DNA from 3 places in the Streptomyces sp. NPDC001796 genome. Region 3 is predicted to be linked to each of the others. Evidence: riboswitches for the same ligand, from Rfam matches in the RefSeq annotation. Region 3 holds a riboswitch; each other region holds the start of a gene.
What was found. A riboswitch is a leader RNA that binds a small molecule or an ion and turns the genes downstream of it on or off. The one in region 3 is predicted to bind cyclic di-AMP.
Positions count from the first base shown of each region.

Region 1: linked by a shared signal. The riboswitch ahead of ACFYZE_RS15610 (transglycosylase SLT domain-containing protein) and the one ahead of ACFYZE_RS12640 (M23 family metallopeptidase) in region 3 are both predicted to bind cyclic di-AMP.
Region 2: linked by a shared signal. The riboswitch ahead of ACFYZE_RS14600 (NlpC/P60 family protein) and the one ahead of ACFYZE_RS12640 (M23 family metallopeptidase) in region 3 are both predicted to bind cyclic di-AMP.

Region 1 is NZ_JBIAUC010000006.1:310,178-314,643, forward strand. It holds gene ACFYZE_RS15605 (polyprenyl synthetase family protein) at 1-820, opposite strand, end outside; cyclic di-AMP (ydaO/yuaA leader) riboswitch at 1,766-1,931, shown strand; gene ACFYZE_RS15610 (transglycosylase SLT domain-containing protein) at 1,936-2,451, shown strand; gene ACFYZE_RS15615 (HAD family hydrolase) at 2,502-3,314, opposite strand; gene ACFYZE_RS15620 (FAD-dependent oxidoreductase) at 3,572-4,466, opposite strand, start outside.
Region 2 is NZ_JBIAUC010000006.1:111,431-115,896, reverse strand. It holds gene ACFYZE_RS14610 (hypothetical protein) at 1-203, shown strand, start outside; gene ACFYZE_RS14605 (tellurite resistance/C4-dicarboxylate transporter family protein) at 181-1,155, opposite strand; gene ACFYZE_RS14600 (NlpC/P60 family protein) at 1,327-2,493, opposite strand; cyclic di-AMP (ydaO/yuaA leader) riboswitch at 2,501-2,670, opposite strand; gene pcrA (DNA helicase PcrA) at 2,922-4,466, shown strand, end outside.
Region 3 is NZ_JBIAUC010000005.1:125,941-130,406, forward strand. It holds gene ACFYZE_RS12630 (M16 family metallopeptidase) at 1-781, shown strand, start outside; gene ACFYZE_RS12635 (M16 family metallopeptidase) at 778-2,166, shown strand; cyclic di-AMP (ydaO/yuaA leader) riboswitch at 2,390-2,540, shown strand; gene ACFYZE_RS12640 (M23 family metallopeptidase) at 2,553-3,305, shown strand; gene ACFYZE_RS12645 (GntR family transcriptional regulator) at 3,509-4,204, shown strand.

The DNA.
Region 1 (4,466 bases), on a different contig from region 3:
CGGAGTCCAGCAGCTCGCACAGGGCGACGTCCTCCGGCAGCCCGTGCCGCTGGGCGCGCTCGCGCAGGCGCAGGACCGGGAGGGTCGCGATGCCCTCGCGCAGGTCCGTCCCCGGCGTCTTGCCGGACTCCTGGGAGTCGGAGGCGATGTCCAGGACGTCGTCGGCCAGCTGGAACGCCACGCCGAGACGCTCACCGTACTGCGTCAGCACGTCCACGACCGTCTCGTCGGCGCCCGACATCATCGCGCCGAAGCGGCACGCCACCGCCACCAGGGAGCCCGTCTTGCCGGCGAGGACGTCGAGGTAGTGCTCCACCGGGTCACGGCCGTCCCGCGGGCCCGCCGTCTCCAGGATCTGGCCGGTGACGAGCCGTTCGAACGCCTCCGCCTGGATACGGACCGCCTCCGGGCCGAGGTCGGCCAGGATGTGGGACGCGCGGGCGAACAGGAAGTCACCGGTGAGGACCGCCACCGAGTTGCCCCAGCGGCTGTTCGCGCTGGCCACCCCGCGCCGCACCTCGGCCTCGTCCATCACGTCGTCGTGGTACAGCGTGGCGAGGTGGGTGAGCTCCACGACCACGGCCGAGGGGACGACCCCCGGCGCGTACGGGTCACCGAACTGTGCCGCGAGCATGACGAGCAGCGGCCGGAACCGCTTCCCGCCCGCCCGCACGAGATGCTGCGCGGCCTCGGTGATGAAGGGCACCTCGCTCTTCGTGGCGTCGAGCAGCCCTTCCTCGACAGCGGCCAATCCGGCCTGGACATCGGCTTCCAGAGCCTGGTCCCGCACGCTCAGCCCGAACGGCCCGACGACGGTCACGTGAGGTCTCCTGTCTGCTGACGTCTGCTGACGATCACACGGTCGGTATCGAGGTCGGTCACTTGATCGATGACGTCGTCAGGCCGACTCGGCTCACCGAGTTTGTCGATCTGTCGCCGCCATCACTCAAGTCAGCGTATCCGGTCAGGTTTCGATCACCACGAGTGCCCGCTGTTCCAGGCCGGGCCGTATCGGATCACGAGAGGCATGTTCTTGATCAGGTGATACGAGCGGGTTTGGAGCGACATAGCGGAAAGCTCCCCCGCCCGGGGGCCGGCGACGCGCTCCGGCCCCCGGAAGCGCCCCTCGCATCCCGCTTCCGGAGCAGCCCCGCAACCCCCGAAGGCCTCCGCAGGACCACACGGCCCCCGGCCGCCCCGCTCGGCGCCATCACCCGGCCGGGCCCACGTCCGGTCCCGACGGGGACGCCCGGCACCCCGAGGCACGCGCGCGTACAGATCCGTACGGCTCTATACGGCCCGGCCCTTTACGGCTCCCTACGGCCCTCCATGGCTCTCCATGCCTCTCTACGGCATAGCGAGTGACGTCGGTCACGCGTTTCGATCCGGGATGAGGATTCCCGCAGATCCGGAGCATGTCCGAATTGCCCATTTTGAGCCCCATAAAAACCGCCACTCACAGGCGATCGCCGAACCTTTTGTCCGAATTGCCGCTTCAGGGCCCCGAATTACGGGTGGCGATCAAGAAAAGTGCGAGTGAATTAGGTCACGCCACCACAGAGCAAGGCGGGGCATCCGGAATCTCAACTTCCCATTTACTTATGCCAAGTTTAACCTTCCTCAACGAAATGGATCACATCCCTTATTCCCGCATTTCAAGGTCATTTACCTCGGAGTGTGACTTCCAGTCTTGTTCCCGACATGTGCTCTCGCATACCTTCCCAATCGATCCGAGCGGACCGCCGAATCCTGCCGCCGCTCGCGAGCCCATCCACCACCAACGGCAGGAGCGGGGGACCCAGGTAAGTCGCCGGACCGGACACAGCGCCGGAACGGCTTGGGGTGAAGCCGATTCCTCGGCACCGAGGACAAGGCCGGGCACCTCCCCGCCCGAACCCGACAGCTCACCTCGCAGGCGCCGGAGAGGACTACGACATGCCCGCTTTCGCCCTGCCCGCACGCCGTCGGGACCGCCGCTCCAAGGCCGCGCGCCTCACCCGTGCCCTCGCTGTCGCGGGGACGGGTGCCGCCGTTCTGGCCCTTCCGGTCCTGGGCGCCACCAGCGCTTCCGCCGCGACCCCCGCCTCCACGACGACCACGACCGCCGCCGCCAAGACCATGACGACGCGCGCCGGAAACCTCGACAGCTGGATCCGTCAGTCGCTGGTCGTCATGCGGCAGCACCGGATCCCCGGCTCCTACTACGGCATCTACCGCAACGTGATGCGTGAGTCGTCGGGCAACCCGTCCGCCATCAACCTCTGGGATTCCAACGCCCGGATGGGCATCCCGTCCAAGGGCCTCCTCCAGGTCATCGACCCGACCTTCCGCGCGTACCACGTGCCGGGCACGTCCTGGAACATCTACGACCCGGTGGCGAACATCACGGCCGCGTGCAACTACGCAGCCCACCGGTACGGCTCCATCGACAACGTCCACAGCGCGTACTGACGCTGTGCGCCGCGCGTACCGAGGCTGAGGCCGAAGGCTGAAGCCGAGGTCTAGCGGCCCCTGAAGAGTCTTTCGAGGACGACGGCGATGCCGTCGTCCTCGTTCGACTCCGTGATCTCGTCGGCGACCGCCTTGAGTTCGGGGTGGGCGTTCGCCATGGCGACGCCGCGCGCGGCCCAGTCGAACATCGGGATGTCGTTCGGCATGTCGCCGAACGCGATGGTCCGGGACGGCCCCAGACCCAGGTACTCGGCGGCGAGCGCCAGCCCCGTCGCCTTGGTGATACCGCATGGCTGGAGTTCGACCGTGCCGGGCCCGGACATGGTGACCGTCGCCAGCGAACCGACCGCGCTGCGCGCCGCCGTCGCCAACTCGTCGTCGGTCAGGGCGTGATGGCGCAGCAGCACCTTGCTGATGGGCGCGCACCACAGGTCGTCGCGCCGTTGGACCCGCACCGCGGGCAGCGTGGGGTGCGGCATGCGGTATCCGGGTTCGATGAGGGTGAGCCCGTCCACGCCGTCCTGGTCGACGGCCGCATACACCTGCCCCACCTCTGCCTCGATCTTGCCGAGCGCGGTCTCGGCCAACTCCCGGTCCAGGGTGACGGAAAACAGCAACCGGTCCGCGCCGGCGTCGTACACCTGCGCGCCCTGTCCGCACACCGCGAGCCCCCTGCCGCCCAGGTCGTCGAGCAGCGGCCGCACCCTGGGGGCAGGACGCCCCGTCACCACGAGGTGCTGCGCGCCGGCCGCGGCGGCCCGCGCCAGCGCGTCCCTCGACCGGTCGGAGAGCGTGTCGTCGCCGCGCAGCAGCGTCCCGTCCAGGTCAGTGGCGATGAGTGAATATGCGAGGGGTGCGGCCATGATCAGAGAATACGGATGGAACACCCCCACGACTCACCACGGACCAGCCGACGTCCGGCCACCCGTCGTGAACCGGCCGACCTGCGACTGACGTACGGCTGACCCCGGCCGGCCTCCGGCCCTTCTGCCGAGAACCCGTCGGCATCCGGGGCCCCTCCGGAGAACCCGTCGGCATCCGGCTCTGCAATCGTGGCCCTGTGGCCCTGTGGCCCTTCCGAGGGGGAAGGGCCACGCGGTGGTCCGGTGGCCGGCCGGGGTCAGCCGTGGGCCGTCGCCAGGTGCTTCGCCAGGCGCGGCGACGCGAACTCCGTGCCACAGACGAACCGCATCACCGGTCCGTAGGAGGCCGCCGCCGGCAGGCCCGTGAAGTACAGGCCCGGGACCGAGGACACGTAGCCGGCGCCGAGCCGGGGGGCGCCCCGGCTCACCGCCAGGCGTGTGCGCAGCTCATGGCCCAGGAAGTCCATCGCGGAGATGTCCACGCGGTAGCCGGTCGCGGCGATGACGTGGTCCGCGGTCATCTCCTCGGTGCGGCCCGTGTGGGTCCGGACCGTCAGGGCCGGGCGGCCGTCCGCCACGGACGCGCTGAGGATGCCGACGACCTCACGCACCTGCACGTTCTCCTGGAAGCGGTCGCGCAGCCACCACGCGCCGAGCGGGCCGAGGACGCGGCGCACCAGGTAGTGGCGGGTCCGGGCGGGCAGGAAGCGGTAGGGGTGGGGGTAGTAGCTCAGCGCCCACAGGGACCAGGCACGGCCGAAGGGCGACTCGGGGCGCAGCTTCGGCTGGTCCCACGGGGGCGCGCCGAAGGCGACCCTGCCCTGCCCGCGCGCCACGACGCGCACCCGTGCGCCCGCCTCGGCCGCCAGCGCCGCCGTCTCCAGCGCGGACTGGCCGGCGCCGACGACCAGCAGCTCCTTGCCGGAGAACCTGCTGAGGTCATGGTGCTGGGAGCTGTGCGAGACAGGACCGGTGGGCGTGGGGCCGTCGGCTGCCGCGGCGGCCAGCTCCGGCGGGAGGTGGGCGAGTCCCGACAGGCCGGTCGCCACCACGACCGCCCGGGCGGTGAACAACTCGCCCGAGTCCAGCTTGAGATCGAAGCCACCGCCCTTGCGGCGGTCCACGGAGACCACCCGGACCCGCTCCAGCTCG
Region 2 (4,466 bases), on a different contig from region 3:
CAGGGGTGGCGCTGGTCGGCCTCAACCAGGCGGACCACCACCCGGTCGACACGATCAAGATCGGGATCAAGCTGGCCCTGCTGATCGTCATCCTCGGCCTGGTCTATGTGAAGCGGGACGAGGAGACCGTCGAGAAGCCCCTCTTCGGCCTCGTCGGCGCCGCGACCCTGGCGAACATCTTCATCGCCGTGCTCTGGACCTGACGCTGTCCACGGCGGACGCGACGGCTCCCGTGAGGACCAGGAGCCAGGCGGCCACCGCGATCCACAGCAGTACCCGGCCGAGGCCGCGCAGCCACGGCACGCCGACGGAGGACGCGACGGACAGCGCCGCCACCGCCGTCATCCCCATCGGGAACACGGTCGACCAGCGCCGGACGTCGTAGCGGAACCGGGGCCGCACCACCTCGGCCACCGCGAGGACGGCGTAACAGGCCAGGGCGAGGACGAGGAGGGCGACGGTCACACCGCGCAGGACACCGCCGTCGTCGTTGTTCCACAGGTAGAGCCCCTTGCGCGCGGCGCTCATGAGCTGCGATCCGGCCAGCGCCGAGAGGGCGAGCGCGCCGCCCGAGATCCAGTGGTCGCCCGGCCCGGTCACCACCTGCCGAGGGTCGAAGCAACCCAGCCCGATCAGGTAGAACACCAGCCCGAGCCAGAAGAACACCAGCGCCGTGTGGGCGAGCCACGCCACCCCCACGGCCGCCGCGAGCACCGCCCCGAGCGCCGCGATCCCCTCCGTCGCCACACACCCGAGGAACACCGCGCCGGGCATCCGGCGCTCCCAGCCAGGCACGGTCAACGGGATCAGGCAGGCCCAGAGCGCCACGGCCAGTGCGAGCAGCGCCTCGGCGAGCGGCTGCCCGTTCAGTGCGGACACTCCTGAGCCCAGTACGGTGGTCGCCGGCACCATGGTGAGCGCGGCCGGCGAGCCGGCCCTGGCCCGCCACTGCTCCCGGTCCCACAGCAGTTGCAGGGCGATGTCGGCGGCGAGCCCCAGCCAGGCGGCACCCGCCAGAACCAGGGCGAGGCGGGAGAGGATCTGCTGGCCGGTCAGGTGCAGCCCGAACGACAGGATGCCGGTCGCCATGACGGCGGACCCGGTGGCGGGCGGACGCGGCGCCCACCAGGTGCGCAGCGCGGAGGTGCCTGACATGCGCCCGATGCTAGGGACGCGCACACGGGTTGCGTACGGGGCACGCGCGCGACGACGGAAAACAACCCCACGCGCGCGTGCCGGACGCCCCCCCTCGCGCGCATGCCGGGCCCCACGCGCGCGTGCCGGACGGCGAGCGTTCCCAAGCGCACGTGTTCGACGAGCGTGGAGTCAGGCCGGGCGCACCACGCTGTGGATGATCGACGCGCCCCCGTAGTAGACCGACTCCTCGCGGACGTACGCCCCCGGCTTCGGCGCGTGGATCATCATGCCGTTGCCGATGTAGAGGCCGACATGGCTGATGTCGTCGTAGAAGAAGATCAGATCACCGGGTTGCGCGTCGGTGAGCGGGACCGTCGTGCCCACGTTCACCTGGTCGTAGGTGGTGCGCGGCAGTGACACCCCGGCGGCCTTCCAGGCGGCCTGGGTCAGACCCGAGCAGTCGTACGAGCCGGGCCCGGTGGCGCCCCACACATACGGCTTGCCGATCTGGGCGCGGGCGAACGTAAGCGCTTTGGCGGCTGCCGTCGCGTACGAGGCGCCCGTGGAGTCCGCGGCGCCCGTGGAGGAGCCCGGCGAGCCGGTCGTGGCGGTGGGGGACGTGGGGGACGTGGGGGACGACTGTTGCTGTGCCGCCTGCTGCCGCGCCAGCTCCTGCGCCTGCCGCCGCGCCTCCTCCTGCTTCTTCTTCTCCAGCGCGGCGAGCCGTGCCTTCTCCTGCGCGGTCAGCTCGGACAGCAGGTCCCGCGCGGCGGCGAGCTTCCTCTGGACGTCCGCCTTGGCCGACCGGAGCCTCAGCTGCGACTCGGTGAGCGACCGCAGGCTCTCGGTGGCCTCCCGCCGCTTGCTCATCGTCGCGGCCTGCTCGGTGACGTACTCGTCGACCGCTTCCTTCTGACGACTGGTGAGCCGGCTCATCAGCTGGGTCTGGTCGAAGTAGTCCTGCGGCGTGTCGGCCAGGAGGAAAGTGGCCGTGTCGGGGGCCGCCTCCCCGGTGCGGTACTGGGCCGCGGCGAAGGAACCCAGCTGGTCCCGCGCCTCGTTGAGCTTCTGGGTGCGTCTCGCGACGTCGTCCAGGAGCGCGGCGACGCGTCCCCGCTGCCGGTCCGTCTTCTCCTTGGCCGCGTTGTACTGCTCGGTGGCCGACCCGGCGCGGCGGTAGAGGTCGTCGACCTTCTTCTCGACCTCCTCCACGCTCGGCCTGCCGTCGGCGGAGGGCACGGCGTCGGCGGTCTGCGAGAGCAGGGCCACGGAGGTGAGGGCGGCCGTCGCCAGGGCGGGGGTCCGTATGCCGGCGATGCGCGTGCCCGCGGGGCGCGCCTTGCGGTGCGGCGCCATGAAAGGCGTCTCCTTCCGTAGTCCGCCTACCGAGTTAGCTGCCGGGTTCGGGCGGGTGGTTCCGGAAGGTGTGCCCTACGGCCGTGCCGCGCAGGGCGGTTGGCCGATTCACCCCAAGGTCGGTTGGGTCCCCGGCTCCGGTCGCCCATCGGGCACCGGACTCGGCGGAGGCCGCGCGGCCCGGCGACGTTCGCCGGTGGTGGTCGTACGGCCCGCCCGGCACGGTAGCCAACCGGTGTGGCTGCTGTGAAGGTTGATGCGTGATATGCCCGATACGTTTTTGTGACTTTCGTGGTGTGAGCGCTTTCCGGGCGCGCAGGGTGAGCGGCTGGTTCCTGCTGGTGGCAAAGGTCCGGGCGGTCTCTTTCGAGGCGGAGTTTCCGGGGTGGCGGCGGGCTGTCGGTGGGGCGGCCTAGACTCGGAGAGCGATGAGCAGCCTCTTTGACGACAGCTTCCTGGCGGACCTCAAGGCCACTCCGGCCCACGAGGAGGAGCCCCCGCCGCCCGAGGACCATCACGCTCCGGAGCCGGTTCCGGACGATCTGTTCGGCGGGAAGTTCGACCTGCCACCGGACAGGGACGCGTACTACCGCAACGGCGCGCACCGCCCGGCCGTCGACATGGAGGCGCTGCTGGAGGGGCTGAACGAGAACCAGCGCGCGGCCGTCGTGCACGCCGGCTCCCCCCTGCTCATCGTGGCCGGGGCCGGCTCCGGCAAGACCCGCGTGCTCACCCACCGCATCGCGTACCTGCTGGCCGAGCGGGGCGTCCATCCCGGGCAGATTCTCGCGATCACCTTCACCAACAAGGCCGCGGGCGAGATGAAGGAGCGCGTCGAGCAGCTCGTCGGCCCGCGCGCGAACGCGATGTGGGTGATGACCTTCCACAGCGCCTGTGTCCGCATCCTGCGCCGGGAGAGCAAGAAGCTCGGCTTCACGTCCTCCTTCTCCATCTACGACGCCGCCGACAGCAAGCGCCTGATGGCCCTCGTCTGCCGTGACCTGGACCTCGACCCCAAGCGCTTCCCGCCCAAGTCCTTCAGCGCCAAGATCTCCAACCTGAAGAACGAGCTGATCGACGAGGAGGACTTCGCCGCCCGGGCGTCCGACGGCTTCGAGAAGACCCTCGCCCAGGCGTACGCGCTCTACCAGTCCCGCCTGCGCGAGGCGAACGCGCTCGACTTCGACGACCTGATCATGACGACGGTGAATCTGCTGCGCGCCTTCCCGGACGTCGCCGAGCACTACCGCCGCCGTTTCCGCCACGTCCTCGTCGACGAGTACCAGGACACCAACCACGCCCAGTACGCCCTGGTACGCGAACTCGTCGGCACCCGGGCGCACGACGAGGACGTCCCGCCGAACGAGTACGACGTCCCGCCCGCCGAACTGTGTGTCGTCGGCGACGCCGACCAGTCGATCTACGCCTTCCGCGGTGCGACCATCCGCAACATCCTCCAGTTCGAGGAGGACTACCCGGACGCCACGACGATCCTGCTGGAGCAGAACTACCGCTCCACGCAGACGATCCTCTCCGCCGCCAACGCGGTCATCGAGCGCAACGAGTCCCGCCGCCCGAAGAACCTGTGGACCAACGCGGGCGCCGGCGCCCGGATCACCGGCTATGTCGCCGACACCGAGCACGACGAGGCGCAGTTCGTCGCCGACGAGATAGACCGCCTCACGGACGCGGGCGAGGCCAAGGCCGGAGACGTCGCCGTCTTCTACCGCACCAACGCCCAGTCCCGTGTCTTCGAAGAGGTCTTCATCCGCGTCGGCCTGCCCTACAAGGTCGTCGGCGGCGTCCGCTTCTACGAGCGCAAGGAGGTCCGGGACGTCCTCGCCTACCTGCGGGTGCTGGCGAACCCGGAGGACTCCGTGCCGCTGCGGCGCATCCTGAACGTGCCCAAGCGGGGCATCGGCGAGCGCGCCGAGGCGATGATCGACGCCCTCGCTCAGCGCGAGAAGATCAGT
Region 3 (4,466 bases):
CCGCACCTACTACGCGCCGAACAACGCGGTGCTGTCCGTCGTCGGCGACATCGACCCCCAGCAGACCCTGGCCTGGATCGAGAAGTACTTCGGGTCCATCCCGTCCCACGACGGCAAGCCCCAGCCGCGCGACGGCTCGCTGCCCGAGATCATCGGCGAGCAGCTGCGCGAGGTCGTCGAGGAGGAGGTTCCGGCGCGTGCCCTGATGGCCGCCTACCGGCTGCCGCACGACGGTACGCGCGCGTGCGACGCGGCCGACCTGGCGCTCACGATCCTCGGCGGCGGCGAGTCCTCCCGCCTGTACAACCGGCTCGTGCGCCGTGACCGCACCGCCGTCGCCGCCGGGTTCGGCCTGCTGCGGCTCGCCGGAGCGCCTTCGCTCGGATGGCTGGACGTGAAGACCTCCGGCGACGTCGAGGTGCCCGTCATCGAGGCCGCCATCGACGAGGAGCTCGCCCGGTTCGCCGAGCGGGGCCCGACGGCCGAGGAAATGGAGCGCGCCCAGGCCCAGTTGGAGCGCGAGTGGCTGGACCGGCTCGGCACGGTCGCGGGCCGTGCCGACGAACTGTGCCGGTACGCCGTGCTGTTCGGCGACCCCCAGCTCGCCCTGACCGCCGTGAAGCGCGTGCTCGAGGTCACCGCCGAGGAGGTGCAGGAGGTCGCCAAGGCCCGCCTGCGCCCCGACAACCGCGCGGTGCTCGTGTACGAACCGGTCGGGGCCGAGGCCGGGGCCCCGGAAGCAGCCGAGACCAGCGACGAGACCGAGGAGTCGGCGAAGTGAGCGAGCTCGCGACCATGGAGTTCCACCCGCAGCCCCAGCCCGGCGAGGCCCGGCCCTGGGCTTTCCCGGCGCCCGAGCGGGGCACGCTCGACAACGGCCTGACCGTGCTGCGCTGCCACCGCCCCGGCCAGCAGGTCGTCGCCGTCGAGGTGCTCCTCGACGCTCCCCTGGACGCCGAGCCGGCCGGCCTCGACGGCGTCGCCACGATCATGGCGCGCGCCTTCTCCGAGGGCACCGACAAGCACTCCGCCGAGGAGTTCGCCGCCGAGCTGGAGCGCTGCGGCGCCACCCTCGACTCGCACGCCGACCACCCCGGCGTCCGCCTCTCCCTGGAGGTTCCGGTCTCCCGCCTCCCCAAGGCGCTCGGACTGCTCGCCGACGCACTGAGGTCGCCGGCGTTCGCGGACAGCGAGGTGGAGCGCCTGGTACGCAACCGCCTCGACGAGATCCCGCACGAGATGGCCAACCCGGCGCGCCGCGCCGCCAAGGAGCTCTCCAAGGAGCTGTTCCCGGCGTCCTCGCGCATGTCGCGCCCGCGCCAGGGCACCGAGGAGACGGTCGAGAACATCGACGCCGCGGCCGTCCGCGCCTTCTACGAGCGGTACGTGCGCCCCGCGACGTCCACCGCGGTCGTGGTCGGCGACCTCACCGGGATCGATCTGGACGAGCTCCTGGGCGACACCCTCGGCGCCTGGACGGGGGAGCCCTCCAAGCCGCGACCGGTGCCCCCGGTGAGCGCCGACGACACCGGCCGCGTGATCATCGTGGACCGTCCCGGCGCCGTCCAGACACAGCTGCTCATCGGCCGTGTCGGGCCCGACCGCCACGACCGCGTGTGGCCGGCCCAGGTGCTCGGCACGTACTGCCTCGGTGGCACCCTCACCTCCCGCCTGGACCGCGTCCTGCGCGAGGAGAAGGGCTACACCTACGGGGTGCGGGCCTTCGGACAGGTGCTGCGCTCCGCGCCCGACGGCACGGGCGCCGCGATGCTCGCCATCAGCGGCTCCGTCGACACGCCGAACACCGGTCCGGCGCTCGACGACCTGTGGAAGGTGCTGCGCACCCTGGCCGCCGAGGGCCTGACGGACGCCGAGCGCGACGTCGCCGTACAGAACCTGGTGGGGGTGGCACCGCTGAAGTTCGAGACGGCGGCGGCCGTGGCGAGCACGCTCGCCGACCAGGTCGAGCAGCACCTGCCGGACGACTACCAGTCGACGCTGTATCAGCAGCTGGCCGCCACGGGCACGGTGGAGGCCACCGCGGCGGTGGTGAGCGCCTTCCCCGTGGACCGTCTGGTCACCGTGCTGGTGGGCGACGCCGCGCAGATCAAGGAGCCTGTCGAGGCGCTCGGCATCGGTGAAGTGAGCGTCGTCGCCGCCGAGTAGAGCGGACCGTACGCGCGCGTGCGCCGCGCTGTCCCGGGGCCCTGGTGACTTTCCGTGTCACCAGGGCCCCACCCGTTGGCGGGTTTGTCCGTATTGCCACAGAGGCTGCCTCTCTGCCCTGTGGGATGCGCTACAAACCCCGTTCTCCGTTTGCTGATTGAAAGCCAGTCCCCTTAGCTTCGTTCGGGCTGTCCGTCAGGCAGTGCGCCGCACCCGCGGCACCGGACAGTCATCGCCGAGTCCCCGTACGGCGCGAGCCAGGGGAGCCGGGGACCCAAAACCACAGTCCCTGGGGTGAATCGGGCGCGAGCCCGTAGGAGACCTTCCTGCTCCGAACCCGTCAGCTAACCCGGTAGGCGAGAGGGAAGGAAAGGACCAGCCACTTCATGGCGTTCACCTGCGCCACCGGGAAGCACCGTCGCCCGAGCCGCGTGAAGCGTACGACTGCGAACGCCGTCGGTGTCGCCGCGCTCACCACCACCGGTGTCATCGGCACCCTGGCCGCCCCGGCCCTCGCCGCCGGCGCCCCCGTCGAGCAGACCGGGCTGATCCAGGCCGTCACCCTCGGTGACTCGGTCGCCGAGAAGATCGACGCACAGGCCGCCGCACAGAAGCAGGCCGCCGAACAGAAGCAGGCCGAGGAGGCCGCGCGCAGGAAGGCCGCCGAGAAGGCCCGCCAGGAGCGCGAGGCCAAGGAGCGGGCCGCACGCGAGGCCGAGCGCAGGCGTCTCAACATGTTCGTGCCGCCGATCTCCGACTCCTACGTCTCCACCGGTTACAAGTCCGGTGGCTCCCTGTGGTCCTCCGGCTCCCACACGGGCATCGACTTCCACGCCGCCACGGGCACGCCCGTGCACGCCGTCGGCGCCGGCACCGTCGTCCAGACGGGCTGGGGCGGCGCGTACGGCAACCAGATCGTCATCAGGATGAACGACGGCACCTACACCCAGTACGGCCACCTGTCGTCCATCGGCGTCTTCGTGGGCCAGCGGGTCGTCCCGGGCCAGCAGATAGCCCTCTCCGGGGCCACCGGCAACACCACTGGGCCGCACCTGCACTTCGAGGCCCGCACCACTCCCGAGTACGGCTCGGACATCGACCCCGTCGCCTACCTGCGCTCGCACGGCGTGAACGTCTGACGGTCCGCGCCCGCGACAGGCTCGCCCGCATCCGACGGCCCCGGCTGATCAGCCGGGGCCGTCGTCGGCTTTCGAACGGTTGTCTGTCCAAAAAATATCCCTGGATTCCGGCCCGCCGTCGGAAATTCCGGCCCACTGCAATAGAGTCGGTTGAACGCGCGTCAATCGCGTACGTTTCACGGGGATTAAGACGGAGGTCGGTCATGCGTATTCCGGCGCACTCGGTCTGCACGGCGATCCGTGATGACATCGTCGCGGGTGTCTACGAGCGCGGCAGCCGGCTCACCGAGGAACTCCTCGCGCGGCGCTACGGCGTCTCCCGCGTCCCCGTGCGCGAGGCGCTGCGCACCCTGGAGGCCGAGGGCTTCGTCGTCACCCGCCGGCACGCGGGGGCGTGCGTGGCCGAACCCACCGAGCAGGAGGCCGCCGACCTGCTGGAGATGCGGATGCTGCTGGAGCCGCTCGGGGCCGCGCGGGCCGCGCAGCGGCGTACCGAGGCCCACCTCAAGGTGCTGCGCGGCCTGGTCCGGTTGGGCCAGGAGCGGGCCAGGAGGGGCCACAGCGATGATCTGCGCTCCCTGGGCGGCTGGTTCCACGAGACGCTGGCACAGGCCTGCGGGAGCCCCGCGCTGACCTCGACGCTCGCCCAGCTGCGGCACAAGATCACATGGATGTACGCGGTCGATGCGCCGGTCAGCCCCGTGGAGTCCTGGGCCGAGCACGGCGGCATCGTGGACGCCGTCGCGCGCGGGGACAGCGAGCGGGCGCGGGCGATCACGGCGCTGCACACGGAACACTCCACGGCCGCGCACCGGCTCCGCTTTCCCGGCGGGACGGACCGCGCGGACCGCGTGAGAACTTCGCAACACCCCGTAAACATGTCGGCGCTCCGGCATTAACACGGGCGCCGTATACAAAGAGGGATATTCGGTTGGAGCCCTGTTTTCGGCTGCCCGTTTTCCGCGTACGTCCGTAAATTCGGCGTGCGTCGTTTCGGCATGTCCTGTGCGGCTTTATTCGTCGTGACGAAAAAACACGTGCGCCGTTTTTATTGCGTGCGCCGTTCCTCGCCGTTCTGCCCCTTCCTCGCCGTCGCCTGCGCCGGGACCGCGGGCATCGCCGGTTCCGCCCCTCTCCGGCGGAGCTTGCCCGGAATGGCAA